4 regions of the Velazquezella soli genome follow, and region 1 is predicted to be linked to each of the others. Evidence: predicted binding sites of a transcription regulator. Region 1 holds the regulator's gene; each other region holds the start of a gene.
The links. The regulator LexA, encoded in region 1, represses DNA repair genes until DNA is damaged. The targets are predictions, from matches to a motif close to TGTTCNNNNTGTGTTCNG.

Region 1 (7,513 bases):
AATGATATCCGGCTGCTCCAGAAGCTTCAGCAGTTCGCGGATTTCGGACGCTTTCATGCGGCTGGAGCGTGTCGCGAAAATATGGTCCCAATCAAGCACGGGCGTTTCCTTTTATTTCAATATTCTTGGCTTTGGTTTACATAAGTTTCGACAGGTCAACAATGCTGACCTATCGGTTTTTGGTACGGTGCGATCACGAATTGTAAAACGCAAAAGCCCGCGCAGATGGCGCGGGCTCTCGGATAGTCTGCCTCAGTCGACCGGAATGATCAGGCCTTGAGGATCGAGCGGCCCGCGTAGGCGGCCTGCGGCCCAAGCATTTCCTCGATACGGATCAGCTGGTTGTACTTGGCCAGACGATCAGAGCGCGACAGCGAACCGGTCTTGATCTGTCCGCAGTTGGTGGCGACGGCGAGATCCGCAATCGTCGAGTCTTCCGTCTCACCCGAACGGTGGGACATGACGGCCGTGTAGCTCGCCTTATGCGCTGTTTCGACAGCATCGAGCGTCTCGGTGAGCGATCCGATCTGGTTGACCTTGACGAGGATCGAGTTGGCTGTGCCCTGGCGGATACCATCGCGCAGACGGGCCGAGTTGGTCACGAACAGATCGTCGCCGACCAGTTGCACCTTGGAGCCAATCTTGTCAGTCAGATACTTCCAGCCGGTCCAGTCGTCTTCCGACATGCCGTCTTCGATCGAGATGATCGGGTACTTGCCGGCAAGTTCTGCCAGGTAATCGGCCATTGCTTCCGGCTCGAGCGAACGGCCTTCGCCTTCCAGCTCATACTTGCCGTTCTTGAAGAACTCGGTGGCTGCGCAATCAAGCGCCAGGTGAACGTCGTCGCCCGGCCGGTAGCCAGCCTTTTCGACCGACTTCATGATGAAATCGAGCGCTTCCGGAGCGCTCTTCAGGCCCGGTGCGAAACCGCCTTCGTCGCCGACATTGGTGTTGTGACCCTGCGCTGCCAGTTCCTTCTTGAGGACGTGGAAGATTTCCGCGCCCATGCGCACGGCATCCTTCAGCGTCTCGGCGCCGACAGGCATGATCATGAATTCCTGGAAATCGATCGGGTTGTCTGCGTGAGCGCCGCCGTTGATGATGTTCATCATCGGGACCGGAAGAAGATGGGCGGAGGCGCCGCCGATATAGCGATAGAGCGGCAGGCCGGACGATTCGGCTGCGGCCTTGGCAACGGCAAGCGAGACGCCGAGAATGGCGTTTGCACCCAGGCGCGACTTGTTCGGGGTGCCGTCGAGCGCGATCAGGGTCTTGTCGATGTGGATCTGGCTTTCGGCATCGAAGCCGCCGATCGCGTCGAAGATCTCGGTGTTGACGGCTTCGACAGCCTTTTCGACGCCCTTGCCACCATAGCGCTTGCCACCATCGCGAAGTTCGACGGCTTCATGCGCACCCGTGGAGGCACCGGACGGAACGGCGGCGCGGCCCATCGAGCCGTCTTCCAGATAAACATCCACCTCGACGGTCGGATTGCCACGGCTGTCCAGAATTTCGCGAGCGATGATGTCGGTAATGGCGGTCAAGGGTCTCTCCTCGGTTAATGTGCGAGCCTGAATTCGCAGGCTCAGCGAACAGGCGTGTCATCGACATTGTGCGATCGTCGATGACACGCGGATTACAATCCAGTCAATTCGGCGGTTTTTCGACGCCGTCAGCCTTTTGCGATGGCGTCGAAGGCCAGCAGCTTTTCCAGAAGGCGCGGCATGTCCTTCAGGTGGACCATGTTCGGACCGTCGGACGGTGCGTTGTCAGGGTCTTCGTGGGTTTCGATAAAGACGCCAGCAACGCCGACGGCGACGGCTGCCCGCGCCAGCGTTTCGACAAATTCGCGCTGGCCGCCGGAAGAACCGCCCTGGCCGCCGGGCTGCTGCACGGAATGGGTTGCGTCAAAAATAACGGGGCTTCCGAGAGCCGCCATGATCGGCAGCGAGCGCATGTCGGAGACAAGCGTGTTGTAGCCGAACGAGGCACCGCGCTCGCACAGCATCACATTGGGATTGCCGCTTTCGAGGAACTTCGCCTGGACGTTCTTCATGTCCCAGGGTGCCAGGAACTGGCCCTTCTTCACGTTGATCGCGCAACCCGTCTTTGCGGCCGCGACGAGCAAGTCCGTCTGGCGCGACAGGAAGGCGGGGATCTGCAGGATATCGATCGTATCCGCCACGAGAGCGCATTGCTCTTCAGTGTGAATGTCGGTCAGAACGGGAAAGCCGAATTCCGTCTTCAGATCGGCAAAGATCGCCATCGCGTTGTCCAAGCCGATGCCGCGCTTGCCGGAGATCGACGTGCGGTTGGCCTTGTCGAAGGAGGATTTGTAGACGAGGCCGATGCCGAGTTTCTTGCAGAGTTCGACAAGCGTGCCGGCGATCATGAAAGCATGATCACGGCTTTCCATCTGGCAGGGACCGGCAATCAGCGAGAGCTTTGCCGTGTTTGAGAAAACGACTTTCGAACTCCCCTCGCCCACGGACACTTCAGAATTGGCGGAGACTGTCATTTCACTATTCCTCGAAACCGAAAACCACACCTTGCCCCGGGGCTGCCGACACGATCACGCGGCCATCCCTGCGGATGAATGCGACGTCATTAGCAGCAAGGGTGATCTCTGTCACGGCGAGATCGGTGGTCTTGAAGATGATCCCGCGCGCAGCGAGGCGCGACGATAACAAGGGCTTCATCGAAGACCGGAACTCGTCGCTGAACGTGTCGTTGGATTGAATGCGGATGCCGGCATTGGCAGCTGCGATCCACAGACCGTCTTTCCCTTGCTCGGGTTGCGTCTCGAACACGGTTTCGAAAAGCGGCAGAAACTCCAGCGGGTCATCTGCAGAAAATACGATCTCTCGAAGGCCTGTAACGGCGTTTGCGTGCTCATCAAGACCACCGCGATCTGCCGGTAATGCGGCCATTCGCTGGCAGGAAAACAGCAAGATGTCATCGACCTCGGGGACTGCCGCGAACGCCAGACGGAATGAGACTTCGCTCTCCCCACCATCGGGCAACTGCATCGGGCGGGAGAATTGAAGCATCTCGCCCGCAGACATGTGCCCGTCCACAAAACGGATATGATCGGCCGCTGCATCCTGCGTCCCGACGACCACCGCCGATAGACCTTCCCTTTTCCGCTGGCCGCGGAAGCGGATGTCGCGATCGGTGAACACGTTGCCTCGTTTTGCCGCAAGCGAGGCTTGCCGACGGTTCACAATGGCCAGCGGCTCGAGATACGAGCCATCCGCGAAGAATATGCAGGCATTGGCTGTGCCGAAAGGGTGAACACCTTCAGGTGCCACAGTAAAGCCGAGAGCGGTCAACCTCCCCCGCGCTGACGCCAGATCTGCAACGGGCAGAACCAAATGATCGACTGACTTGTTACCCACTTACACCCCCAAAGTCTTATTCCGCAGAACATTGGCTATCGCGGGAAACTCGGCAAGTGCTGCGCACGAACTGAATACGTGATCGAACGCTGAAATGAGACTATTCTTGAGCAAAAATTTGGGGCTTGCGGAACACAGATAGAACATATAGCGTCCGTTCTGCATTTGTTTCCAATTCTGAGGGTCCCATCCATGCTGACACGCAAGCAACAGGAGTTACTTCTGTTCATCCACGAGCGGATGAAAGAATCAGGCGTGCCGCCGTCGTTTGACGAAATGAAGGACGCTCTCGACCTTGCATCGAAGTCCGGCATCCATAGGCTGATCACCGCGCTCGAGGAGCGTGGCTTTATTCGCCGTCTGCCGAACAGAGCACGCGCGCTCGAAGTGATCAAGCTGCCTGACGCCTATGTGGCGAACCTTCATCCGCGACGGGGTTTTTCTCCCAGTGTCATCGAGGGAAGCCTTGGCAAAACGCAACCGGTCGTCGCTCAGAAGCCGGCGCCGGTCATGGCGGACAATCCGTTCTCGACAAACATCCCGGTCATGGGTCGAATCGCTGCCGGCGTGCCGATCTCCGCGATCCAGAACAACACCCATGACATCGCCGTTCCGATCGAGATGCTGGGTTCCGGCGATCATTACGCGCTCGAAGTGAAGGGCGATTCGATGATCGATGCTGGCATCCTCGATGGCGATACCGTCATCATCAAGAATACCAGCACCGCAAGTCCAGGCGATATCATCGTTGCCCTGGTCGATGAGGAAGAAGCGACCCTGAAGCGGTTTCGCCGCAAGGGTGCCTCGATCGCACTGGAAGCGGCAAACCCCGCTTACGAGACCCGCATCTTCCCGCCCGACCGGGTGAAGGTCCAGGGCAAGCTTGTCGGCCTTATTCGCCGCTATCATTGAGAACGCTGTCATCCCGGAGATGCGCAGCAACAGCCTCCGGGATGCCAAAGTCGAATTGTCGCGTTTGCCAGTCATAGAACCGGTGGACGCTCCACGGACGGCTTGAGGTCTGTGCGCTGTCTCGCATCGCCGCCGTAATCTTGATGTCTGGCGCTGTCGCGTTCGGAATAATGGTGATTTCCAGTGCGCCAGTCCGGCGCAACGTCCGCCCGCTGAGAAGCAAGGCGCCGGAGCGGCAAGTATCGAAGCGTGCGCCGGGCGAGACGATGATCCGACCGAAATCGCAGGCAAGACCGGTGTATCGGTTGTCTTCGACAGTGACGATCCGGATGTCCTGAGCAGTCTGCACCGCGCACAGGATTTTCGGCAGACAGGCAAATCGTCCGGGCGTGAATGCTTGAAGAAAGCCCCTGACATATTCGATTTCCCGGCCCGTCAAATCCGGTCGCGAATGTGGTCTAGGGCGTTTGTCATCGCTTTTCGCAAGGCTGGCACCTCCCGCTGGTTCCGAAGAGGCAAGAACCGGCAAGGCGAGCGGTTGTTCTCCGGTCTCAAGCACCAGCGCTCGCCGCCATTGATCGAAGATAAATCCCGGCGGTCGGGTTCGATTGAGGGTGATCTTGTCGTCCTTGATCACGCCGACCGATGCGCCGTCTTCGGATATGACGATATCAGGCCTCGGCGCCGAGCCTGAGCGGACCGCAAAGACCAAAGCCACCGCCATGAACAGCGCGCCTTTCAGCCTCATCTGCGTGCGCAGCAGCGTCAGAAGCAGAAAGCCTGCCGTCGCCAGCGGCAGGAAAAGCGGGTTCTGCCGGCCGATGGCAATATCGCCGCCCCATGCGGCGACGATCTCGGCAATGCGAATGACGATCCGCAACCCCTCGCCCATGATGAACAGAAAGGGAGCATCCAGCCCGAACGGCATCAGCAACATGCCAACAAGCCCTGCCGGCATCACCACGAAGGAAATGATCGGCATGGCCGCGAGATTGGCCGCGACGCCGTAGGTGGTCAGATGGTGGAAATGCTCGATCGAATAGATCGACGTCGAAGTACTGCCGATCAGCGACGTCACCACGATCCCGGCAATGAAATGGAACGTCGCCGCGACACCCGTTATCCACCGGTTGCTACCTTTTGTATCCTCCTTACCTTTCGCGAAATATCGCGTCCAGAGGGCGAACCCTGCCACCAGTGCCGCGGTTGCCGCAAACGACATCTGGAAACTCGGACCCAAAATCTCCGACGGCGAGATGGCGAGGATAATGATTGCCGAAAGGGCGACGTTGCGAAGGCTGATGGAGGGTCGATCGACGAGCACGGCGACCAGCATCACCGCCATCATGATATAGGCCCGCTCGGCGGAAACCCCGAACCCGGAAATCAGGTAATAGGCGGTCGCCATGACAAGCGCACCGAACGCGGCAAACTTCTTGATCGGATAGGCCTGCGCAAAGCCTGGAAACAGCGACAGGACGGAGCGGACGCCGACGAAGAAGATACCGGCTGCCAGCGCCATGTTCAGGCCTGAGATCGCGACGATATGGGCCAGCCCGGACAGACGAAGCGCCTCGGTCGTCTCACGGGAAATTGCACGGCGCTCGTCGGTCACGATTGCGGCAGCAAAAGCGCCCGCATCCCCCTTGACCGTATCGCGGATGCGATTGCCGATTGCGCTGCGAAGCGCAAAAAGCCCTCGCTGCATGTCCGACCATAACCCGGGTTGGTCATCGATCGCCGGTTGTACGCTAGGCGCGCCGTAAAAGAAGCCAACGGCCCCGATTTGATCGAAGTAGGAGGAGAAGGCGAAATCGTTCAATCCGGGAAGCGCCGGGCCAGAGGGTGGCGACAGACGGGCACGGCCGGAAACGCGCTCTCCGATGTCTGCAGGTTCGTGTTGGCTTCTGGCAAGAAGCGACACCCGCTGCGGGGGACGAGCGAGCGTGGGCTCAGATGTCTGCTCGATCCTCACGATATAGCGCCAGCGGCGCTGTGCATCCGCTTCGCGTCGTTCGACAATCCCGCTGATGGTCGTCGTGACGGGCGAATCGAGCACGACCGTCGAACACCGCCAGGTTTCGAGCGCTGCCAGCGCAGAACCGGAGAGAAGCATGCAGAGTACAAGGTTGGCACGAGACAGCGGATGCGCGCGATACCGTGTCAGCCCTGCGGTCACCATCGAGATCGCAAGCATGGTTGCGAGAATGAATGGCGATGGCGTCCAAGGAAGTGCGAACCAGATCGCAGCGCCGGCACCCAGCAAGACAGGCAGGAAGAGGAACCCATGACCGTGGGAAACCTCCTCGCTCAACGACGTGCACAGCCATTTGGAAACGGGCCGGTCTCTGACCACGTATACCCTGAAAACATCCTCGGAATGATGGTCGTTTCGACCATCATTCCGGACTTCCGCGGGCATTGTCTGCGATGCCGATTCGGGCATCCAGAGTGCGATTGCGTGGGGTGTCGAAGCAAGCATCACCGGCTTGCTGCTGGCTGCCTCAAAAATCGCTCCGCCATTCGCCATGATGGTTTATCCCGCCGGCTCCGCTGCAGAGACGGTGATTGATAAACGCAACCTGCGCGTTTATATTCTCCTCGTCAACACATTCGCCAAGCTGCGGTTTTCCTTCACGTTACGGCCTCTTACACCATGAGGTTGGGCATCTTTTAAACGTGGCCTGCCTAAATTATTTTCGCGCTGCACAAAATGTCGCAGGAGCGCTTGGCATCACCTTTAGGATCATATAGCTAACTTGCGACGCTTAACTCTTATGGCGCTTTCTGGGCGCCATGCCGCCAACAGGTTGGAGGATCAGAATGACGGAACAAAGCGCAAATCTCGTACTTGGTGATAAGACAGTCGACCTCTCGGTGCGATCGGGCACCATTGGGCCGGATGTTATCGATATCGCAGCCCTGTACAAGCAAACCGGTGCCTTCACCTACGACCCCGGCTTCACGTCGACTGCATCCTGTGAATCCAAGATCACCTATATCGACGGCGACAAGGGTGTTCTCCTGCACCGCGGCTACCCGATCGAGCAGCTTGCTGAACAGGGTGACTTTCTGGAAACCTGCTATCTGCTTCTCTACGGAGAACTGCCGACGGCTGCCCAGAAGAAGGACTTCGATCATCGCGTAACCATGCACACCATGGTTCACGAGCAGATGAGCCGCTTCTTCACCGGCTTCCGCCG
Region 2 (7,513 bases), 1.6 Mb from region 1:
CGGCATCGGCGCGATAGCCGAGGCCTTTCAGAATTTCTTCCATATCGTCAGGCGTTGCGCCGAGGATCGACAGCATGGCTGTCGTCGTCACGAAGCGGCGACCGTCATAGGCGCCTTCTGGACGCGGGCTGGAGCCCGGCTTCCACTGCAGCAGCGGACGGATGAGATCGGCCAGACGCTCGAGAATGTCGATACGAACGGCACGCTTGCCGAGGAAGCGGAAACCGGCGAGCTTGTAGAAGGTACGCTCGAAAGCAGGATCCGCGACGACCGATGTGCGGCCGGCAGCAAGCGCCGGAATGAGATCGCCGTAACCCGGCTTGTCGATGCCGTCGTTCTTCAGCGCCCAGAGAAGCGTGATAAGCTCGGCCGGAGCAGGCTTCAGCAGCGCCGGCATGAACACATGGTAGGCGCCGAAGCGGATGCCGTAGCGGCGCATCGAAGCGCGCGCATCCTGATCGAGCGTCTTCACGTCTTCGGCAACATCGCGCCGGAACATGACGCCGAGGTTTTCGACCAGCTGGAAGGCCAGGCCCTTGGCGAGACCCTGCAGGTCTTCAGCGCGCGACAGATCGTCCAGCGGCTTCAGCACGGTCGCAATGTGATGGTTCACGAAACGCTCGATGCGCGCAACGACGTGTTCGCGGGCATTGCCGGTCAACTGCTCGTCGGCAAGCAGGATCAGGCGCGGGCGCATGATATGGTCGCTTGACGCAAGCCGGCCGACAGGTTCGCCGAGCCAGCGCACGGAACCGTCCGAGCCGACAGCAAGGTCGTTGTTGCCGGATGCATAAAGCCGCGCGGCGCGTGCCTCGAACTCCAGCGCAAGCGCCTTTTGCGCGGCACCCTGGACGGCCTTCGCATCTGGACCCTCCGTGCCGGCTATAGGCGTGAATCGGAATCCAGCCAATTGCCCCACATGATGGCCTTCGACGAAGACATCCCCATTCACACTGATTTCAGCTTCCAGCATCGCATTCTCTCTTAGGCGCTTCATGAGCACAGATGTCCTGCGATCAACAAAGCGTTTCGTCAACCGTTCATGTAACGCGTCCGACAACCTATCCTCGATTTCCCGTGTCTTTTCTTGCCAGTGTGTCGGATCGGCAAGCCAGCCAGGGCGGTTCGAAACATAGGTCCAGGTACGAATCTGCGCGATTCGGGCCGACAGGGTGTCGATTTCTCCGTCGGTCCGGTCGGCGCGGCGAACCTGTTCTGCCATGAATTGCTCGTTCACCGTGCCGAAGCGCACAAGATCCGAGAAAAGAGTCGAAATGAGGTCTGCGTGTTGCGCAGGGGCAATCCGCCGATAGTCCGGCAGAGCGCAGGCCTCCCACAATTTTTCCACCCGCTCCGGCGTTGTCGCCGTATCGCGGATTTCTGCGTAGCGCGACAGATAGTCGAGCGCCTGGATATCGATTGCCGGCAGCGCGCGGGCAAGCCCCGCCACGGTCGGCGGCCGGTCGAGACTGGCACGCAGAGCGGCAAGCGAGGAATAGTCGACGCTTTTCGTGCGCCACTGCAGCACTTTCACCGGCTCGAAATGATGACCCTCGATCCGCTCGACCAGTTCGTCGTCGAACGGCTGGACCTGCCCGGTGACACCAAAGGTTCCGTCACGCAGGTGGCGGCCCGCACGCCCGGCAATCTGCGCCATTTCGGACGGATTGAGATTGCGGAACTGATAGCCGTCGAACTTGCGATCCTGAGCGAAGGCAACGTGATCCACATCGAGATTGAGGCCCATGCCGATCGCATCGGTTGCGACGAGATATTCCACATCGCCTTCCTGATAGAGAGCGACCTGTGCATTGCGGGTGCGCGGGCTCAAGGCGCCAAGCACGACAGCCGCACCACCGCGCTGGCGGCGGATCAGTTCGGCGATCGCATAGACCTCTTCCGCAGAGAAGGCGACGATCGCGGAACGCTGCGGCAGGCGGGTGATCTTTTTCTGACCGGCATAAAACAACTGCGAGAGGCGCGGCCGTTCGACCACGGTGATCCCGGGAAGCAGCCGTTCGAGGATCGGCCGCATGGTGCCGGCACCGAGCAGCAACGTCTCCTCGCGTCCGCGAAGATGCAGGATGCGGTCGGTGAAGATGTGCCCGCGCTCGAGATCGCCGGCCAGCTGTACCTCGTCGATAGCGACGAAGGCGGCCTTTGTCTCGCGCGGCATCGCCTCGACGGTGCAGACGGAAAAGCGCGCCATATGCGGCGTGATCTTTTCCTCGCCCGTGATCAGCGCGACATTGTGATAACCGACCTTCTCCACGACACGCGTATAGACCTCGCGTGCAAGCAGGCGAAGGGGCAGACCGATGACGCCGGAACCGTGCGCAACCATGCGCTCGATGGCATAATGGGTCTTGCCGGTATTGGTGGGGCCTAGCACGGCCGTGACGCCGCGGCCGCTGAGAATCATGGGCTGAGAATGCAAAGCCAGTTCCTGCTTATCCGCCGATGCGATCCTCCACGGAAACGCAATCGCAGTATCAGATGGCCATGCTCGACGATAAACGCAAGCCGATATGTTGTCCTCGACAAGGCGAGACCACGATTTCCAGGATCAACATGTGTACGATACGCACGCCAGTTTCGTTCGAACAAACGTGAACGAATCGGCGACGATTGCGGATTCCGGAGCGTTCTCGATCTGTTTCGAACATTACCCGGCTTTCCGACGCATGGCCAAAGTGTAACCCGTTAACCACACTTCACGGGCGAGCTAGTGGTGAGTGGAACAAAAGTTCCCATGCTACGTTTTCTCGGCAATCCCAACCGGACATGTCGAGCCGGGAGGTCAGCGGAGTACAAGCCTATGCTCGGAACCATCCTACTTATCGTACTGATTTTGCTTTTGATCGGCGCGCTGCCGAATTGGGGGCACAGCCGGAACTGGGGTTATGGTCCGTCCGGCGGTCTCGGCCTCGTTGTGCTGATTATCATCATCCTCCTGCTGATGGGCAGGATCTAAAAGCGGCGAAGCCGCACGTTACCAAGGGAAGGAAAGTGACATGAAAAAAGTTTTGCTCGTCGGCGCTCTCGTCGGAATGCTGGCATCCTGCACATCCACTGAAAAGGGCACTGCAATCGGTGCTGCTTCAGGCGCCGTTATCGGTGGCGCTGTGACCAACAGCTGGGGTGGCGCTGCAGTCGGCGCTGTCGGCGGCGGTCTGGTTGGCGCTGCTATCGGCGAATCGCAGAAGCGCAACGGTTACTGCGTCTATCGCGACCGTTATGGCCGTACATACGAAGCGCGTTGCCGCTAAGTCCTGCGTTTAGTCGCAGTATAGAAACCGGCGTCCCATGGGCGCCGGTTTTTTTGTATCCGCTTACCCGGCGAAATACTGACCGCCATTTGCGCTGAGCGTCGAGCCGGTAATGAATCCGGCTTCTTCAGAGGCTAGAAACAGCACGCAGCGGGCGATTTCTTCCGGCTCTCCCAACCGTCCGACAGGTATCTGCGGGATGATCTTTTCGTCCATCACCTTTTGCGGGATGGCACGCACCATGTCGGTTCCGATATAGCCGGGGCAGATCGCATTGACGGTGATGTTCTTCGAGGCCCCCTCTTGAGCCAGCGCCTTGGTGAAGCCGAGATCGCCCGCCTTGGCGGCGGAATAGTTCACCTGCCCCATCTGGCCCCTCTGGCCATTGATCGAGGAGATGTTGATGATGCGGCCGAATCCGCGCTCGCGCATGCCGGGCCACACCGGATGGGTCATGTTGAACAGGCCGGAAAGGTTGGTATCAATGACCTCCTTCCACTGCTGCGGCGTGATCTTGTGAAACATGCCGTCGCGGGTGATGCCGGCATTGTTGACGAGGACGTCGATCGGCCCGAGCTGCGTTTCGACTTCAGCGATGCCCTTCACGCAGGCATCGTAATCCGACACGTCCCACTGGAACACCGGAATGCCCGTCGCCGCGTGAAACTCAGCGGCCTTTTCGGTATTGCCCGCAAAATTTGCGGCGACCGAATAGCCTGCCGCTTTCATGGCAGTGCTGATCGCAGCCCCGATGCCGCGCGTGCCTCCTGAAATCAACGCGATACGCGCCATGTAAACTTCCTTTCATACCGTCGCCGCCGTCAGCGTAACGGAGCTGCTCACGCCGATAACGTGGGCAGCTGCCACCCAGTGCTAGAGCGCTTCCAGACACATGGCGACGCCCATACCACCCCCGATGCAGAGCGTCGCAAGCCCCTTTTTCGCGCCACGGCGCTTCATTTCGAACAGCAGCGTATTGAGAATTCGCGCACCCGACGCACCGATCGGGTGACCAATGGCGATCGCTCCGCCGTTGACGTTGACGAGCGACGGATCGAGGCCCAGATCCCGCGTGACCGCGCAGGACTGTGCGGCAAACGCCTCATTCGCTTCGATCAGGTCGACATCGCCGATTTTCCAACCGGCTTTTTCCAGCGCGCGACGCGAAGCCGGGATGGGCCCGGTTCCCATGATCTGCGGATCGACGCCAGCAGTGGCCCAGGAGACGATGCGCGCCAGCGGCGCAATGCCACGACGACCGGCTTCTTCCTCCGTCATCAGCAACGCTGCGGCGGCGCCATCGTTAAGGCCGGATGCGTTGGCGGCAGTCACTGTGCCTTCCTTGTCGAAGGCCGGCCGAAGCTTCGCCATCCCCTCCAAAGTCGCACCGGCACGGATGTATTCGTCGTTCTCGACGCGCAACTCGCCCTTGCGGGTCTGGATCAGGAAGGGAACGATCTCGTCCCTGAAGCGGCCAGCAACCTGCGCTGCCTCCGCTTTGTTTTGCGAGGACACCGCGAACTGATCCTGTTCCTCGCGCGACAACTGCCACTGTCGGGCGATGTTTTCAGCGGTGATGCCCATGTGATAGCCGTAGAACGCGTCGGTCAAGCCATCCTTGATCATCGTATCGATCATCTTGAAATCACCCATCTTCACGCCGCCGCGTAAGTGCGCGCAATGCGGTGCCATCGACATGGATTCCTGTCCACCGGCGACGATGATCTTGGCATCGCCGAGCGCGATCTGCTGCATGCCCAGTGCGACCGCACGAAGACCGGAACCGCAGAGCTGGTTGACGCCCCAGGCCGTCGCCTCCTGCGGCACCCCGGCCTTCATCGCCGCCTGACGTGCGGGGTTCTGTCCCTCGCCGGCAGGCAGGACCTGCCCCATGATGACCTCGTCCACTTCCCCCGCCTCCACGCCACCGCGCGCCAGCACCTCCTTGATTACCGCGCCGCCAAGTTCGTGTGCGGGGACGTTCGCAAATGCGCCGTTGAAGGAGCCGACGGCCGTTCGTGCTGCGGCTGCGATAACGATGGATGGATTGGACATGATGTCTCCTCTTTCCGTTTCTTGGCACCGAGACTGGCAAAGCCTGAGCGCCCTGTCAAACGCCCGGTTTTCGCCCGAAACACCCGGTTTTTCATCGATTTGCTGCGCAGCATGGTGATCCATCGCGGCGCACAAATCGATTGTCAGTTGCGCCAATTTAAGCTTACATTCGAGGCGGGAGAAGATGCCAAGCACTAATAATCGCGCGAATGGCGAAGTGGAGGGAAATCATGGCAAAGACCGAAGGTGACGTGACGATCAAGAAATACGCTAACCGGCGTCTCTACAACACCGGAACAAGCACATACGTGACGCTCGAAGACTTGGCGAAAATGGTCAAGAAGGGCGAGGTATTTACGGTTCAGGATGCCAAGACGGGCGAGGACATCACGCACTCGGTTCTGACCCAGATCATTTTCGAGCAGGAGTCCAAGACGGGAAACACGCTTCTGCCGGTGTCCTTCTTGCGACAGCTGATTTCCTACTACGGCGACCAGATGCAGATGGTGGTGCCGACCTTCCTCGAACATTCGATGAAGACGTTTTCGGACCAGCAGGTGCAGATGCGCGAGCAGATGACGAGTGCGTTCGGTGACACGCCGATCGCCAAGAACCTGCACCTTCCGATGCAGATGATGGAAGAACAGGTGCGGCGCAATACGGACATGTTCCGTCAGGCCATGCAGATGTTCACGCCCTTTGCCGGTGCCGCGACGCCGCCTCAGCACCAGTCCGCCCCACCATCGGGCAAGAAGGCGGAAGCCAAGGACATCGACGAACTGAAGGAGCAGCTCCGCGCGCTTCAGGGTCGTCTCGACAGCATGAGCACCTGAACGGCACCTCCTGCGGGAAGAAGCGCGCCTTACCGAGCGCCTAACAAAAAAGGCCGGCAAAGCCGGCCTTTCAAGCAATCATCAGAAAAGCTTACGCGCTTTCCTTCGGCGTCAGAACCTGACGGCCGCGGTACATACCGGTCTTGAGATCGATATGGTGCGGACGGCGCAGTTCGCCGGAGTTCTTGTCCTCGACGAATGTCGGGGTCTTGAGAGCGTCAGCAGAGCGGCGCATACCGCGCTTCGACGGGCTCGTTTTTCTTTTAGGTACAGCCATTTTCGTTACTCCACTTCGTGCAAAACAGGGATTTCCGGCCGGAACTGAGGCCGAACATTCCATGTCTCGATCTCGGAAATTTCGCGCGCTTATACATGCCAACCGGGTACTTGACCAGTCCCTGCAGGGATATTGGCGGGATTTTTTCGCAAACCACGCCGAAACACCTCAGGCCTCGTCTTCTTCGACGATTGCTGTCTCCTGAAGGGCCGCTTCCTGCCATGAAACCCAGGCCGGATGCGACGTCATTGCCTCCATATACGCAAGCGTGTCGGCGTCGTCTACCAGATCATAGACCGCAAAGCGATTGACGACCGGCGCAAACATCGCGTCCGCTGCGGTAAACTCGCCAAACAGGAACGGACCGCCGGATTTTGCCCGCAGTTCCCGCCAGATCGTTCCGATCCGGGCGACGTCGTCCATCACCCCGTCGGGGAGATCGATGCGGCGCTTCGGCCGGCGAAAATTCATCGGGCAGGCATTGCGCAGCGCCCGAAAGCCAGACAGCATCTCCATCGAGATGGAGCGGGCGACAGCACGATCCGCAGACGACGCCGGCCAGATCCCGTTTTCAGGAAAGAGCTCGGCTGCGTATTCGATGATCGACAGCGACTGCCAGACACGCACGTCGCCATGATGCAGCACCGGCACCTGGCCATTGGGCGAGATCGCCTTGTAGCGCGGATTTCCGGCCGGATAATCGAACGGGATCAGCACTTCCTCGAAAGGAACGCCGGCAGCTGTGAGCGCAATCCAGGGCCGGAAGGACCAGGACGAATAGTTCTTATTTGCGATATAGAGGACGAGTTTTTCCATCGGCGCGGTTTCCATCAGGTCTCGGAATCGAAAATCATCAGTTCGTGGAAATGGTTCATGTCCTCGAACGAGCAGAATGCCGGCGGCCGCAATTCCAGCACCGGGGCCGCGCGCTGGATCTCAGCGGTCACCTCGTCGAGCATCGCCTGCCAAGCCGGCAGCGCTGCATCCGACAGGCGCTCGATCACATAGGCAAAGGTAATGTGGAACGCATAGTCGTCGTGATCCGGATGGCGATAACCGAGGAGCCGCGCCAGCGCATC
Region 3 (7,513 bases), 1.0 Mb from region 1:
AACAGCACGTCGCGGTCTTCGAGATTGGTGAGAAGCGCCGCCAGATCGCCGGCCTTGGCAATCACGGGACCGGAGGTCGAGCGGAAATTCACGCCCAGTTCCTTGGCCATGATCTGCGCAAGCGTGGTCTTGCCGAGACCCGGCGGGCCGACGAACAGCACGTGATCCAGGGCCTCGCCCCGGTTCTTGGCGGCCTCGATGAAGATCTTGAGGTTGGCGCGAGCCTCTGCCTGCCCGGTAAACTCGTCGAGCGACTGCGGGCGCAGCGCCGTATCGAAATCTTCGCCCCGTTTTTCCGGCGAGATGAGGCGGTTTTCGTCGGTCATGCAAGAAATTCCATCTCGGGCGCGCATGCGGCCTTTGTGTCTGATGTCATGGAGCAGTGGCACCGGCCATGTGGAGCAGCAACTCTCGGCACGTCGCGACCCTTGATCGCTATCCTGATCTGACCTTCAAGAGCCATAGTCGTGAACGCACCCAATCTGTTACTTCCCGTAATCGTCTGGCCCTATCGATATCCCAGTGCTTACCCCGGATATCACGACCTCGCCAGTTCCTTCAGACCCAGCCGGATCAGCTTGGCGCTGTCGGCATCCTCACCGGCTGCCTTCAAAGCTGCGGCGACTGCATTGGCCGCCTGATCGCGAGAATAGCCAAGATTGGTGAGCGCCGAGACCGCATCGCTGACGGGCGCAGACGCCACGCCCTCGCCCAGTTCCTGCTTGAAGCCGATATTGGCGGATGCCTCGCCGGCAAAGGCGGGCGCCTTGTTCTTGAGTTCGGTGACAATGCGGACGGCGACCTTGGGGCCGACGCCGGGTGCCCGCGAAACTGCGGTCTTGTCCTGCAGCGCAATCGCATTGGCCAGTTCGCCCGGTGTCAGCGTTGAGAGCAAGGCCAGCGCCACCTTGGCGCCGACGCCCTGCACGCTCTGCAGGAGGTTGAACCACTCGCGCTCCAGTGCCGACAGGAAGCCGAACAGTTTCAGCTGGTCCTCGCGCACATAGGTCTCGATAAACAGCACTGCCGCTTCGCCCACATTGAGGCGGGCCAGCGTGCGGGCCGAACAGAAGGCTTCGTAGCAGACGCCGTGCACGTCAACGAGCGCGTAGTCCTCGCCGATCTCGTCGATAGTGCCTTTGAGCTTGCCGATCATGTTTTAGGTCCGCCGCTGAGGATGAAGGAGAATGGGTTCCGGAAATCATGATGCCGAGCATCGGGAAACAGGCACGATAGCGCGCTGCATCGCGCGTCAGAAGCCGATGCGAGCGTACGGCCTCTGCCGAAATACCTACTGAGGGCGGCAGAACAAGTCAAGAACAGAGGAGGCTGATGCGTCAGCCGGCCAAAGCTTGGCGCATGCGGTTTGCAACGCGGTTATGGGCGTGGCAGATGGCGATCGCCAGCGCGTCGGCGGCATCGTTACCCTTGAACTCCGCCTTCGGCATCAGGATCTTCACCATCATGTGGATCTGCTGCTTCTCGCCATGGCCAACGCCGATGACCGCTTTCTTGACCGCGTTTGGCGCATATTCGGAAACAGGCAACCCGGCACGCGCCGGCACCAGCATCACGACGCCACGCGCCTGACCAAGCTTCAACGTCGCCACCGCATCCTTGTTGACGAACGTCTGCTCGACCGCCGCCTCGTCTGGCGTGTAGGTATGCACAACTTCGGCCAGACCATCGTGCAGCTGGCAGAGGCGCGAGGCAAGGTCGATATCACCGTCGGACACGACCGTCCCCGATGCCACAAAGCGCAACGAGTTTCCCAGTGTCTCGATAACACCCCACCCTGTGCGGCGAAGCCCCGGATCGATGCCGATGATGCGAATCGGTTTTGTCATGGCAACTGTTGTGTCACGCCGGGAATCCTGCGCCAAGGCCGAAACGCGGAGTGACTCTGCAGGCCAACATGCGGACCGAAGCCGTCGGAAGCGTTCATATTTTGTTAACCATAACCGCATCGTTTTGGGCAGAAGTGGTGATCCAACCGCAACAACCTTTTCCTAATGGCGTTGGTTCGTCACAAAGGGTTTCTTAAGAATCACGAGGAGGCGCCCGAATGATACGGGACTATGATCGGAATGAGACCGAGCTGCGCGATCTTCGCAGAACCGCCGACATCCTGGACGGCGGTCTGCGCCGCTTTGCAAGCGGTGATATCCGCACCACACTTGATGAACCCATGCCCCTTCGTTTCGAGGGCATGCGCCGCGATTTCAATCGTGGCCTCGCAACAATCGACCGGACCATCGGCACCGTCGTTTCGAGTGTCGAGACGATGCGGGCCGACACCGAAGCCATGGCCGCCATCCTGCGCAGCCAGGCTCAGGCCCGCCAGGATCAGGCAGACAGAATTACCCGCGCGAAGTCAAAGACCAGCGCGCATGAGAGAAGCGCCAAGCAGCGTCAGGCAATCACCCGTCATGTCGGCACGATCGCCCACAACACCAAGCTTGACATGCGCCGACCGCGCGAAGCGGTCGCTGCCGCGTTGAAGCTCATTGAGACGATGGAACTGTCGGCCGGTACGCCCAGTGATACAGGCATGAGCGCAATCCGCGCCAAGACCGAAGAGATCGAGCGCGAACTGCGTGCGATCGGCCTTTACGTCGATGCATTGGCCCAGAATGTCGAGGAACTGACCGAATCCGCCGATGCTCAGGCGGCCGAGGCCGAGGCTATCCGTGGCGAGCTCGACGAAATGGCCAAGGCAAAGGATGCCCGGGCCCCCGAAATCCTGACCACGCCGCTTGTTCTCGACAGTCTGAACCGCAGCATCGGCGAGATTGATCGCGCTGCCGCACGCTACTCCGACGTGACCATTTTGCCGGCGCCACCAGTCTTTCCGCCTGAAGGATCGCCCCCGTCGTCGGGAGGTCGCAAGCCCTTCCTGCGCCTGATCAAGACCTGAGGCAGCGACCTCACTGTCGGACCTCCACCGACCCCGCCGAGCGACTTTCGTCGCCGGCGGGGTCGTATTTGCAAGACCGGCTGCCTAGATAGGGAGAACACGTTTTCCTATCCATTTCAGGATATGCCGATGATCCCGTTTTCCATTCTCGACCTTTCGCTGATCGGCGAAGGGTATTCCGTCAGCCAGGCTCTCGACCAGTCCCGCAGGCTGGCGATCAAAGCCGAACAGCATGGCTATAACCGCCTCTGGCTTGCCGAACACCATGGCATGCCGGGCATTGCCAGCGCGGCCACCGCGCTCGTCATCGCCCATGTCGGCGCCGCGACCAAGACCATCCGGGTTGGCTCCGGCGGCATCATGCTGCCGAACCATTCTCCTCTTGTGATCGCCGAACAGTTCGGCACGCTGGAAGCGCTGCTCCCCGGCCGCGTCGATCTCGGCCTCGGCCGTGCGCCCGGAACCGACATGCGAACGGCAAATGCGCTGAGACGCAATCTCGATGCCGGCGCGGAGAACTTCCCGCAGGATATCGTTGAGCTCAAGCATCTGCTCGGAACGCCCGTCCCGAACCAGGCAATCCTTGCCGTGCCGGGAACCGAGGCGAATGTGCCGATCTGGCTGCTCGGCTCCTCGACCTACAGCGCCCATGTGGCGGCAGTTTTGGGTCTCCCCTACGCGTTTGCCTCGCATTTTGCGCCAGATATGCTGCTCGACGCGATCGCCATCTACCGCGATCGCTTCCAGCCCTCGGCGGATCTCGACAAACCGTATGTGATGGCCGGTGTCATGGGTGTGGCAGCAGATACGGATGAGGAAGCAAACAGGCTCTTCACCTCGTCGCAGCAGCAGTTTGTCAACCTGCGCAAGAACGTGCGCGGCCTTTTCCCGAAACCGCTCGATACGATGGACGGCTTCTGGACGCCGATGGAGAAGATGAATGTGGAGCACACGCTGCGCTACGCAGCGGTCGGCTCGCCGCGAACCATCGAACGCAAGCTTGGTGAGTTCCTGGCCGAAACCCAGGCCGACGAGCTCATCATCTCGATGCCGATCCACGATATCGACAAGCGTCTCCGCTCGGTGGAATTGTTTTCGCAGCTGTCGCTGATGGATAGCCAGCTGCAGCGAGCCGCGTAAACGAATACGGGCCGGTCTCAACGACCGGCCCGCTTCATTTCAGGACTAGAGAGGCGATCAGGCCGACAACTTGGCCATGACCTCATCAGAGACTTCGAAGTTCGAATAGACGTTCTGCACGTCGTCGTCGTCTTCGAGATTGCCGATCAGCTTCATCAGCGACAGCGCGCGTTCCTCGTCGACTTCGATCGAGTTCTGCGGCTTCCAGATCGACTTGACGGTCTCGGCACCGCCGAGCGTGGCGTCGAGCGCCTTGGAGACTTCACCGAGCGCCTCAAACCCGCAGATGATCGTGTGGCCTTCCTCGTCGGAAATCACATCGTCGGCACCCGCTTCGATCGCAGCTTCCATGACCGTATCCGCATCGCCGACCGACGCCTTGTAGGTGATCTCGCCGACATGGTCGAAGGAGAAGGACACCGAACCGGTTTCGCCAAGAGCGCCGCCGGCCTTGGTAAAGATCGAGCGGACGTTGGAGGCGGTACGATTGCGGTTATCGGTCAGCGCTTCGACGATCACGGCTGTGCCGCCGGGACCATAGCCCTCGTAACGCACCGCGTCATAGTTCTCAGCATCGGCGCCCGACGCCTTCTTGATGGCGCGGTCGATATTGTCCTTCGGCATCGACTGCGCTTTGGCGTTTTGAACGGCAAGGCGCAGCGCCGCGTTCATATCCGGGTCGGGTAGACCGGATTTTGCCGCAACGGTGATTTCGCGTGCAAGCTTGGAGAACATCTTGGAACGGATACCGTCCTGCTTGCCCTTGCGGTGCATGATGTTCTTGAACTGTGAATGGCCAGCCATGGCACCCCTGTCTGCATCATTATCTGGAATTGTGCCGCCTTATAGTTTCGAAGCGGAGGCCGTTCAAGAGCCTTTCGGATGAGGAACAAACCCCGCCCCGCCTCCGTTCTTCAACCGCACGACAAAGAAGGAGAATTATAGATGGCGAGCCTTACCGAAGCACGCGAAGCCCCCGAACGTCAGATGTGGGACGAAATCAACGGAATCCATGCGGGCATGCTCGGCATCGAAGGTGCGCACATGCACTTCCAGCCGATGGCGCCGAATGTCGATTCCGAGACCAACACGATCTGGTTCTATACCAGGACCGATACGGATCTGGTGAAGGCGCTCGGCACAGCCTCCCGCGCCCACTTCAACGTGGTCGGCAAGGATCACGATTACCACGCCTGCCTCTCGGGCACCCTGGAAGTCCGCAAGGACGAGGCGAAGATCGATGAATACTGGAGCGCCGTGACGGCTGCCTGGTACGAACACGGTAAGTCCGATCCGCATCTGACCATGCTGGCCTTCCGCGTCGACGACGCCGAAATCTGGGCGTCGACCGACAGCACGCTCAAGTTCGGCTGGGAAATCGCCAAGGCGAACCTGAATGACGAGAAGATGCCGGAAGTCGGCGTCAACAAGCGCCTGACCTTCACGCGTCACGCCTGATCAAACGAAAGACAGGGGCTTAAGCAGCCCCTGTCACAGCCCTCGCGGCACCATGATCGTCGGCTTCTTCGGCAGGCTGCGCATCGACACGGTGATCGTCTCGCTTGGCGCGTAGGCGATCTCGAACTTGCCGTCGAACATCGACAGGAACCGCTCGAGCGGCGGTCCGAAACGGTGCATCGGCAGGATCAGCGACGACCGCAGCCGTTGAACGACGCGGCTCATGCTGTCCGCCCCCATCGTCAAACCACCATCGACCGGCACCATCAGAATATCGAGCCGACCGATCTGCGTGTACTGCTGTTCGTTGAGTTCGAAATGCAGGTGGCCGAGATGCCCGATGCAGAGACCGGCGACTTCGAAGATGAAGATCGAGTTGCCGTCCGGCTCGATCCCGCCGCCCCAGTTGCGGATATCCGAGACGACATTGCGGATATAGACATCCCCGACCATTTCCCGATGCTCGGCCTTTTCACCCGGCACATCGCTCCATCCGCGCATCACGTGGGCGATCGCAGGATCCGGCATCATCGTGTAGTGGGTGGAATGCGCCTTGTTCATCGTCACCACGTCAGGCATCCGCGACGGCTGGTGAACGCCGCTGTAATCGGTGGCGATGCCGATACCGTCGGGGCTCTCGATAAAATAGGTCGAGTGGCCGACGAAGGTTATCTTCACCTCTTCCCGCGCCGACAGGTTTACCGGTTTGATGACTGGCGCAAGCGTGGGACCCGAGGGATTGAAGCTGGCATAGCGGACATGGGGGAAATTCTCGCCCGGCAGGTTCTGCGCAATCGCCTGGCATTGGCTGACCGGCAACCCGCCCTCCTGCGCCAGCGCCGATATGGCGGATAGAATGAGAGCCGAAAAACCGAATGCCAGCGTTCGCAGCTTCATGCCACACCCCGAACCGCGTTGCGAAAAATCGAGCCGATGCGTTCATGCCATTCCGGGGCTCAGGATGCGGCAAGCATGGCGAAGCGTCCAGCGACGAAGCGCCGTGGTCGTCTCACAATCATGTCATTGAGTGGTTAGCGCCTCAACGCGTCCGGCAGACGAAGGGCAGGAATGAGCTCGCTGTCCCGAAGTTCATCGCGGCCATGGTGAGGCTATTGGCAAGATCGATATCACCCTTGGACGACGGGCACACATCCGCACCGTTGGAGCAGCCGGCTGCAATGAAGCCCTCGTTCCCCGCAATGAAAGCACGAGTAACGTCGCCGCCAGCGGACATCGAAAGCAGGTCGTGCCAGGCCTTGGCGTAGAAACTGCACTTCTTCTGAGCCCACGTTCCGGCTGAAGGCTGGACGCTTTGCTGTGCCGATGCCCCGAAAACCGGAAGCATCATAACCGCAAACAGAAGCAGCGCCCGAACCATTCTACCGCCAGAAGCTCGGAATGGTCTCCGCGAGCCGCGGCCCGATCCGGAGCGGCTCGATCTTCTCGGCCAGTCCCGTCGTGTCGGAAATCTCGATGCCGAGACCGCAGATCGTCGCGGGACCGTTTGCCGCCTCGAAACGGCCCTTCGGCATTTTCGAGATGAACCGGTTGAGCGGCTCTTCCTTGTCCATGCCTAGCGACGAATCGTAGTCGCCGCACATGCCGGCATCCGACATGTAGCCGGTGCCGCCGTTCAGGATCTGGCAATCGGCGGTCGGCACATGCGTATGGGTGCCGACGACGAGCGATGCGCGGCCATCGACGAAATGGCCGAAACACTGCTTTTCGCTGGTGGCTTCCGCATGGAAGTCGAAGATGATGGCATCCGCCTGTTCCTTCAGCGGAGCAGCGGCAAGGATCGCCTCGGCGGACTTGAAGGGATCGTCGAGTTCCGGATGCATGAAGACCCGGCCCATGATGTTGGCGACGAGGATGCGGGCGCCGTTGCGGCCGTAGAAGATGCCGGATCCCTTGCCGGGAGTGCCGGCCGGATAGTTGGCCGGGCGCAGGAACTGGTCGTGGCGACCGGCAAACCCGACGGCTTCCTTCTGGTCCCAG
Region 4 (7,513 bases), 930 kb from region 1:
AACCGAGTGAAGCCGCGATACTAGAGGGACAGACGCGACAGGTCACCTCAGATTACGACATCAAAAACTGTTGCAGCGCCACGCACGCCCGAAGAGGTATATGAGGAACTTCTTGGCCCCTTCTCCTGTTTAGCACTCGATAAAATGGTAACAGGGGCAATCACATGAAATTCAGAGCATTGAAGGCGGTGACCGCTGTCGGTCTTGCCTGCCTGATGCTGGCGGGCTGCGTCAGCGAAGGCGGCACCTACACCGAGTGCCGTTCGTCCGATCGCTACGACCGGTTCAACCGTTACGACGGTCCGAACTACCGTTACCGTCATCACCGCGACCGCGATCGCCACCACGGCCGTCACGACGGCCGCCGGCCCGACCGTGACAACGATCGCCCGCATCGGGACTGGAACCGTGGCGACCGCCCGGAGCGCCCCGGCTACATCCGCAACGACCGCGACGGCCGCAATGATCGGGGTGGTCGCGATGGCCGTGACCGTTCCAGCGGTCGTGGCGGACCGGACCGTTCAGACCGCGGCTCACGCGGCGATCGCGTCGTCGTCCCGCAGAACTAAAGTGATCCGTCATCGACGCGATCTCGTACCATGTATGGCATAAACCAACGGAGGAACTATCCATGAGCATATTCAGCAAGATCAAGGACGCCATCTTCGGTCATCCTGCAGCAGCTGCACCGGCTTCGCCAACAGGCGCCGAGCCGACACCGACGTCCATGGCGACGCCAGAACCTGCTGCGACCACAGCCCCGCCGGTCGGCGGAACAGCCCAGGCTGCGCCGAAGACTGCAGGCGCACCGCCAGTCGCAACTCCAGGCTCGACCTCTGCCACGATGCAGACCGTCGATATCGCACCGGTCCTCGACGCAGCCGTCAAGAAGAGCGGCCAGAAGCTCGACTGGAAGCATTCGATCGTCGACCTGATGAAGGCGCTCGGCATGGACGCGAGCCTTTCGGAGCGCAAGGAACTGGCCGAAGAACTCGGCTACACCGGCGACCAGAGCGATTCCGCCACGATGAACATGTGGCTACACAAGGCGCTGCTGAAGAAGCTGTCCGAAAACGGCGGCAAGGTGCCTGCCGAACTTCTCGATTAATGGTTTCGGGCGCTCCACTGCGGGCGCCCGAACTTCTATCTGATGAAAACTGCTTGCGATTCCCGTCATCCGGACGGTTGAGACATGACGAAGGCCCGGCTGAGACCGGCTTCCGCGTCATGTATCAGTAGGCGAGAGACGTACTCCAGAGAAAAATGTCCTGCTGGTCGGTATCCGTCAGTCGATCGGCATCAGTCTCCTCGACCTTCTGCGTCTCGAGCCGTGGCAATGCCGCGGCTTCTTCTTTTCGGTCACCGGCAAACTGCCTTGTCGATCCGAACAGATCGATCCCAAATATCGAAAAGCCGCCACCAATCATCACGCTCTCCATTCCTTCCCGATCTTTGATGTGTAATGTCGCGTCAGAGGGAGTCGTGAACAATATTGCCTGCGAGAACACTGGACTAAATTTAGCCGCGCCAAGGGATAAACGTGCTCCGTTTCCGATGCCTAGGAAAAAGCCCGTTTTTGCAAGCGCAGCGCCTATCGATTTTTGATTCAACGACGTACCGTGCGAGTTTAAAAGAGCGGCCGCGTCTAACCGAAGTGACTGACAGTGACAGCATCGAAGACGTCTGAACGGCCTGAACAAACACGATCTTCAATCGCCATTATCGGCGGCGGCGTGACCGGGGCAGCGGTCGCTTTCCATCTCGCGACGGGCCACAAGGCGGACGCCGTCGACATCACCATTTTCGAGCCGCGTGCCGAAATCGGCAGGGGTCTCGCCTACGATACGCGCGACCCGGTGCACCGGATCAACGTCCCGGCAACGCGAATGAGCATACTTCCTGGCGATCCCGAGCATTTTTCGAGATGGATGGAAACGACCGGCTCCGTTGCGGACGATGAGGCGGCATTTCGCGCCGATGGCAACGTGTTTCCGCGCCGGGGCATCTTCGGAAACTATGTCCTGTCCAACCTTCAACCTCTTTTGGCATCAGGAGCCGTCCGCCATATCTGCGCCGCGGTGAACGGCGTCGAAAAGCGGCACGACCAATGGCATGTCACCGATACCACCGGGCAGACGCTGGTTGCCGATATCCTGGTGATCGCTGCCACCCACCCTGCTCCCGTTGCCCCACGCTCCTTGAGACGACTGGCCGAGCATCCGCGCTATGTCGCGGACCCGACAGCGCCGAACGCATTGGCGCCGATCCGGGCCGACGATCGGGTCCTCGTCGTCGGCAACGGGCTGACCTCCGCAGATGTCATCGCTTCGTTGAAGCGTTGCGGGCATAGCGGCAGCATTACCGCCCTCTCGCGCCGTGGCCTCCGCTCGCGCGGACACGCCACCTTCGCGCAGGAACCGTTCGGCGACTTTCTCGACCATCCCGCCACTAGCGCATCCGAGATCCTACACCGCGTGCGGGCCGCGATCAGGGAAGCACAGGCAGATGGTCAGACCTGGCATGCGGTTCTCGACCAGTTGCGCTCGCAAGGCGGCGGCATCTGGAAGCATCTGCCGCTCGAGGCACGCCGCCGGATCGTGCGACACCTGCGTCCCTATTGGGACGTCCACCGCTTCCGGATTGCGCCGCAGGTGGAAGACGTGCTCGACGCGGAAGCGGCAGCCGGCAGGCTCGACATCCTCGCCGCAGGCATCGTCGACGTCAGCACCGACGGAGACATCATCGATGTCACCATCAAGCGGCGCGGGCAGGATGGTGTCGAAGTCCACCAGTTCGATGCCGTCGCGGTCACGACCGGCCCCGCCCACGGCAACGTGCTGCAGAGCCAGCAATGGCTGCGGCAACTCGGCGATCACGGCTTTCTGCACCTCGATCCGACGGGGCTTGGTCTTTCCTGCAACGAGCAGTCCAACGCGATAGACGCGGATGGCAAGCCCGAACCAAAGCTTTTCATCGCCGGCCCGCTGGCACGCGGACATTTTGGCGAGCTGATGGGCTTTCCGCAGGTTGCGGAACATGCGCTGCTCGTCGCCGATTCGATTGCAGCAAACCTCTGAGCTCACCGCCATATGGAGCCGGCTGAGAGCCGGCCCCTCGGTTCACTGAAGTCAGCGGCCGGTCACGCGTATCGCGCCTGCTTCGCCAAAACTCTTCTGCACCGCCGCCATCTTGCTCTCAGTGATATCGGCGGAAACCTCGATCTCGCCCTCCAGCGGGCCATCGGTGCGCTCTCCGCCATCATGCGACGCATCGCCACCCGACGGAGCGGATCCGACCGTGTTGTCGGCACCGACGGACTGGATGAAGATATCCGGACGCGAGATACCGTGCTGCTGCACCAGATGTTCGACCGCAAGGTCTGCGGCCGCACGGGTGTCGAAAGTCGCTCGAATGGTTGTCGTGCTGTCGTCAGCCATGAAACTGTCTCCTGTTGATGATCACCAGAAGCAAACGCCTTCAAAGCCCGCTTGTTTCCCTCATGCACAGGAAGCTGGGCAGAGAGCTTGGATATTTGTCGGAAGACTGCTATGTTCTCTTTTTGTTTCCATACGATCCAGCAAACCGCACGCCCGCATGAATGTCACGGCCTCCATATCCACCCGCAAGATCATCCATGTCGACATGGATGCGTTCTATGCCTCCGTCGAGCAGCGCGACAATCCTGACCTGCGCGGCAAGCCTTTGGCTGTCGGCGGATCCGCGGCGCGCGGCGTTGTGGCGGCCGCAAGCTACGAAGCACGCGCCTTCGGCGTTCACTCCGCCATGCCCTCCGTCACTGCCAAGCGCAAATGCCCGGATCTGATCTTCGTGCCGCCGCGCTTCGAGGTCTACAAGTCGGTGTCCCGGCAAATCCGCGAGATCTTTGCGGAATACACGCCGCTGATCGAACCGCTGTCTCTCGACGAGGCCTATCTCGACGTTACCGAGAACCTGAAAGGCATGGAGATCGCCACCGAGATTGCGCTGGAGATCCGGGCCAAGATCAAGCAGGTGACGGGCCTCAACGCATCGGCCGGCATCTCCTACAACAAGTTCCTCGCCAAGATGGCAAGCGACCTCAACAAGCCGAACGGCCAGGCCGTGATCACGCCAAAGAACGGCCCGGGCTTCGTGGAATCGCTGCCGGTCAAGAAATTCCACGGCGTCGGGCCGGCGACTGCCGAGCGGATGAAAAAATACGGCATCGAGACCGGCGCTGACCTCAAGTCGAAGTCGCTGCAGTTTCTCGCCGAGAGCTTTGGCAAATCCGGACCGTATTTCTACGGCATCGCGCGCGGCATCGATGAGCGACAGGTGCGTCCCGACCGGATCCGCAAATCCGTCGGCGCCGAGGATACGTTCGTTGAGGATATCGACGCCCTCGACCTCGCCACGGCCGAACTGAAGCCGCTCGCCGAAAAGGTCTGGCGCCACTGCGAAGCGCATCGCATTTCGGGCAAGACCGTCACCGTGAAGATCAAATATTCCGACTTCACCCAGGCGACACGCAGCCGCACGGCGTCCCTCCCCTATGCAAGCGTCGCGGAAGTGCTGGCGGCGGCATCGGGGCTCCTGGCAACCGTCTATCCGTTCCGGCGTTCGGTAAGGCTGCTGGGTGTGTCCCTCTCGTCGCTGGTCGGCGCCGGGCCGGATGATGTGGAACAACCGCAGCTCGGTCTCGATTTATAATCGACAAGCACATCAAGAGCGCCGGGTAAGGACTTCGACATGAGCAATCCCACCATCCGCGTCATCGACCTCGAGACCGGCGGCAACGGACCGAACGACGTCTGCGAGATCGGCTGGCAGGATGTCACCCAAGGGGCAGACGGAAGATGGCAGGTCGACGAGGACCGCGGTGCACTTCTGGTCAATCCCGGCCGTCCGATGTCACCCGACACGATCGCGATCCATCATATCCTCGACAGCCATGTCGCCGACGCGCCGTTCTGGAAGGATATCGCACCGACTGTCCTGCGTCCCCCGCACCGGATCGAAGCGCTTGCCGCCCATCGCGCAGCCTTCGAACAGCGATACTGTACACCGCGGCTGACGGGTGGCCTGCCCTGGATCTGCACCTGGAAATGCAGCCTGCGGGTCTGGCCCGAACTGCCGCGGTTCTCCAACCAGATGCTGCGCTACCTGCGTATGCCCGAAGGTCTGGTCCACGAGATCGGCTTGCCGGCTCATCGTGCCATGCCCGATGCCTATGTCACGGCGCACCACCTGCGCGACCTCCTCAACGAGGCATCACTCGAAGACCTCCTGGCCTGGAGCAGCGAGCCGGGTCTGCTGCCGCGCGTGCCATCAGGCGCGGATCGCGGCAAGACCTGGGACCGGATCAGCGACGATGCGCTTCGAGACCTCGCGGAAGACCGGGATATCGATATCCGCTTCAGCGCCCGCACCGAATTGACGCGCCGCGGTGAACAACCACAGCCGCCCCTCGTTGACCCGCCGCAGGGAACACTCCTTTAATCGGTATGGCGAAAACCAGGGTTGGACGATGAGTGAGGAAAAGTATCCCGACACACCCGACGGCAAATACTTCGTCGTCCGCGGCAGGCTCTGGCGTCGAAGCAACCCGGGGCTGGACGCCGAGACGCGTCAGCGGCTGGTTTCGGACCTGATGTCGGCACGCCGGGCCGTCCGCGATGCGAAAGGCAAAACCGAGGCGAAGGCCGAAGCGCGCCGCCGCGTGGACGATGCGAAGGTTCAGCTTGGCGAACGCGGCCCCGTCTGGTGGGATGACGGCGAGCCCGACCTCAACCGGCATATGGCCAAGAACACGCCCTATGCGGATTGGTTCGCGCAACTGAAAGATTGATATAGCAAGCCCGCATCCCAGATCTCGACTTTCAAAGACCCGTTCGAAACCTGACCCAGAAGGTTCAATCCCCGTGAAGACGCTTCAGCCGCTGATCCTGACAGCCCGTATCACGGAAGGCGACAGAGCGTCTTTCGATCTATTGCGAAAAACCCATTTCCCACCGGACCGGAATTTCCTCGGTGCGCATCTGACGATGTTTCATCGGTTGCCGGGCGAATACACCGAGCGGATCGTCGAGCACCTCAAACGGGTCGCCGAGGCTGGGTCATCGATCAAAGCCGAGGTCAGCGCCGTCCGCCATCTCGGTGCGGGCGTCGCCTTCACGATCGACAGTGCCGCGCTTCAGGATGTGCGAGCCCGGTTGAAGGAGGCCTTCCTTCCTTGGCTCGGCCCGCAGGACATGCAGAAATGGCAGCCGCATATCACGATCCAGAACAAGGTATCGAAGGACCGGGCCGACCGGCTGTATCAGGAGCTTCGCGCGACGTTTCAGCCTCACACCATCGAGATTACAGGTGTTGATCTGTGGAAATACCTCGATGGACCCTGGCAGCATGAAACCTCCGCGATATTTGCGGAAGATCGAGACGCCGTTGTTTCCGGTCGCCATCAAAGCGAGCGTGCCGGCGTCCAAAGCCATATCAAGGAATGAAAACTGATGCCCGGAGCGTTCAAATCTATCTTCGTCCTCGCCTTCGATCTTGATGAGAGAGGGCAGACCGTTCCGGTGTTCGCGGTAAGGGAAGCACAAGACGAGACGGCTGCGATCGATGAGGCCCGCAAACTCGGCGATCGACATGCCGGAGCAGTCGTCTGGAAGCGCGAGGCATCGCCAGCTGTCGGGGAGGAAGGCGAACCGGTGATTATCTTTCAAACCGGAACGATCGGCGATTTCAACTGAGACGCCGGCCCGTCTATGCGGGCCGCAGAAGAATGGCGGACGGTTGCCCGTCCGCCATGAAGGTTACATCTGAACCTTGGCATTGTCGCCCATGTCGGGCTTCGAACTGGAAACGGCGGCTGCCGCCATCTTGATGTAGCTGATGACTGTGCCAGGGCTATCCCAGTATTCCGCTGCTGACGGCGTGATCTTCAGGACGCGGATCGAAGGATCCTCGGGGCTGTCCCACCAGGCCTTTGCCGGTGTCGCCCAGAGGTCGCGGATCTTCTCGCGATCGTTCTGCACTTCTGCCGTCGCCGAAATGGACACGTATTTCTGGCCCTTGGAATCGGCAAACGCCAGGCAAACGTTCGGGTAGCGCGCGATTTCCTCGTCCTTGTGGCTTGCCACATCCGTCAGAAAGTAGAACGCATTCTCAAGACGCTCGGCATAGGCCGCCATCGGCCGAGCCCGCAGATCCGTACCCGACTGGGTCGTGAGCATGCAAAATCCGATCTTCTCCGCAAGGTCCCAGACCTTCTCGTGTTCGTCTTCGATGTGAGCCATGCGATTTCTCCTTTTGATGACGCGGGTCAACTGGCGAGCTTGGCTTCTGTTCCAGACCCGCCGATATCTTGCACCGGAAACGTGCAGCGGCAGGAACAGGATGACCGGGGCGCCGTTAATCTAACTCAAGGTCCGATCTCGTGAGCGCCTGCAACGGCGCTTGAACGAGGTTGAGGCGACTTGGCAGACACTGACGAAACGGGAAGGAACCGGTTCATGACCGATCAGGAAACCTC

Region 2: the regulator LexA is predicted to act here: its motif matches at 2,644-2,661, upstream of AC0JZ8_RS06940 (helicase-related protein).
Region 3: the regulator LexA is predicted to act here: its motif matches at 1,939-1,956, upstream of ruvC (crossover junction endodeoxyribonuclease RuvC).
Region 4: the regulator LexA is predicted to act here: its motif matches at 3,550-3,567, upstream of dinB (DNA polymerase IV).

The regions. Positions count from the first base shown of each region.
Region 1 covers NZ_CDRNXF010000004.1:2,321,041-2,328,553, forward strand. Annotated here, with positions in the region: gene AC0JZ8_RS14710 (aminotransferase-like domain-containing protein) at 1-99, opposite strand, end outside; gene eno (phosphopyruvate hydratase) at 270-1,544, opposite strand; gene kdsA (3-deoxy-8-phosphooctulonate synthase) at 1,673-2,518, opposite strand; gene AC0JZ8_RS14725 (VOC family protein) at 2,523-3,398, opposite strand; gene lexA (transcriptional repressor LexA) at 3,591-4,310, shown strand; gene AC0JZ8_RS14735 (ComEC/Rec2 family competence protein) at 4,291-6,840, opposite strand; gene gltA (citrate synthase) at 7,134-7,513, shown strand, end outside.
Region 2 covers NZ_CDRNXF010000004.1:697,997-705,509, reverse strand. Annotated here, with positions in the region: gene AC0JZ8_RS06940 (helicase-related protein) at 1-2,443, opposite strand, end outside; gene AC0JZ8_RS06935 (DUF3309 family protein) at 2,819-2,974, shown strand; gene AC0JZ8_RS06930 (YMGG-like glycine zipper-containing protein) at 3,015-3,269, shown strand; gene phbB (beta-ketoacyl-ACP reductase) at 3,333-4,061, opposite strand; gene AC0JZ8_RS06920 (acetyl-CoA C-acetyltransferase) at 4,143-5,324, opposite strand; gene phaR (polyhydroxyalkanoate synthesis repressor PhaR) at 5,555-6,157, shown strand; gene rpmF (50S ribosomal protein L32) at 6,249-6,434, opposite strand; gene AC0JZ8_RS06905 (glutathione S-transferase family protein) at 6,603-7,250, opposite strand; gene AC0JZ8_RS06900 (DUF1868 domain-containing protein) at 7,265-7,513, opposite strand, start outside.
Region 3 covers NZ_CDRNXF010000004.1:1,286,042-1,293,554, reverse strand. Annotated here, with positions in the region: gene ruvB (Holliday junction branch migration DNA helicase RuvB) at 1-326, opposite strand, end outside; gene ruvA (Holliday junction branch migration protein RuvA) at 539-1,156, opposite strand; gene ruvC (crossover junction endodeoxyribonuclease RuvC) at 1,338-1,847, opposite strand; gene AC0JZ8_RS09735 (hypothetical protein) at 2,066-2,917, shown strand; gene AC0JZ8_RS09730 (LLM class flavin-dependent oxidoreductase) at 3,047-4,057, shown strand; gene AC0JZ8_RS09725 (YebC/PmpR family DNA-binding transcriptional regulator) at 4,115-4,861, opposite strand; gene AC0JZ8_RS09720 (pyridoxamine 5'-phosphate oxidase family protein) at 5,003-5,515, shown strand; gene AC0JZ8_RS09715 (MBL fold metallo-hydrolase) at 5,549-6,412, opposite strand; gene AC0JZ8_RS09710 (hypothetical protein) at 6,555-6,893, opposite strand; gene AC0JZ8_RS09705 (TIGR00282 family metallophosphoesterase) at 6,895-7,513, opposite strand, start outside.
Region 4 covers NZ_CDRNXF010000004.1:1,396,007-1,403,519, reverse strand. Annotated here, with positions in the region: gene AC0JZ8_RS10335 (hypothetical protein) at 165-569, shown strand; gene AC0JZ8_RS10330 (DUF3597 domain-containing protein) at 632-1,108, shown strand; gene AC0JZ8_RS10325 (hypothetical protein) at 1,233-1,610, opposite strand; gene AC0JZ8_RS10320 (FAD/NAD(P)-binding protein) at 1,665-3,077, shown strand; gene AC0JZ8_RS10315 (hypothetical protein) at 3,129-3,437, opposite strand; gene dinB (DNA polymerase IV) at 3,595-4,689, shown strand; gene AC0JZ8_RS10305 (DNA polymerase III subunit epsilon) at 4,729-5,478, shown strand; gene AC0JZ8_RS10300 (hypothetical protein) at 5,507-5,827, shown strand; gene AC0JZ8_RS10295 (2'-5' RNA ligase family protein) at 5,901-6,482, shown strand; gene AC0JZ8_RS10290 (hypothetical protein) at 6,489-6,731, shown strand; gene AC0JZ8_RS10285 (pyridoxamine 5'-phosphate oxidase family protein) at 6,795-7,277, opposite strand; gene AC0JZ8_RS10280 (hypothetical protein) at 7,494-7,513, shown strand, end outside.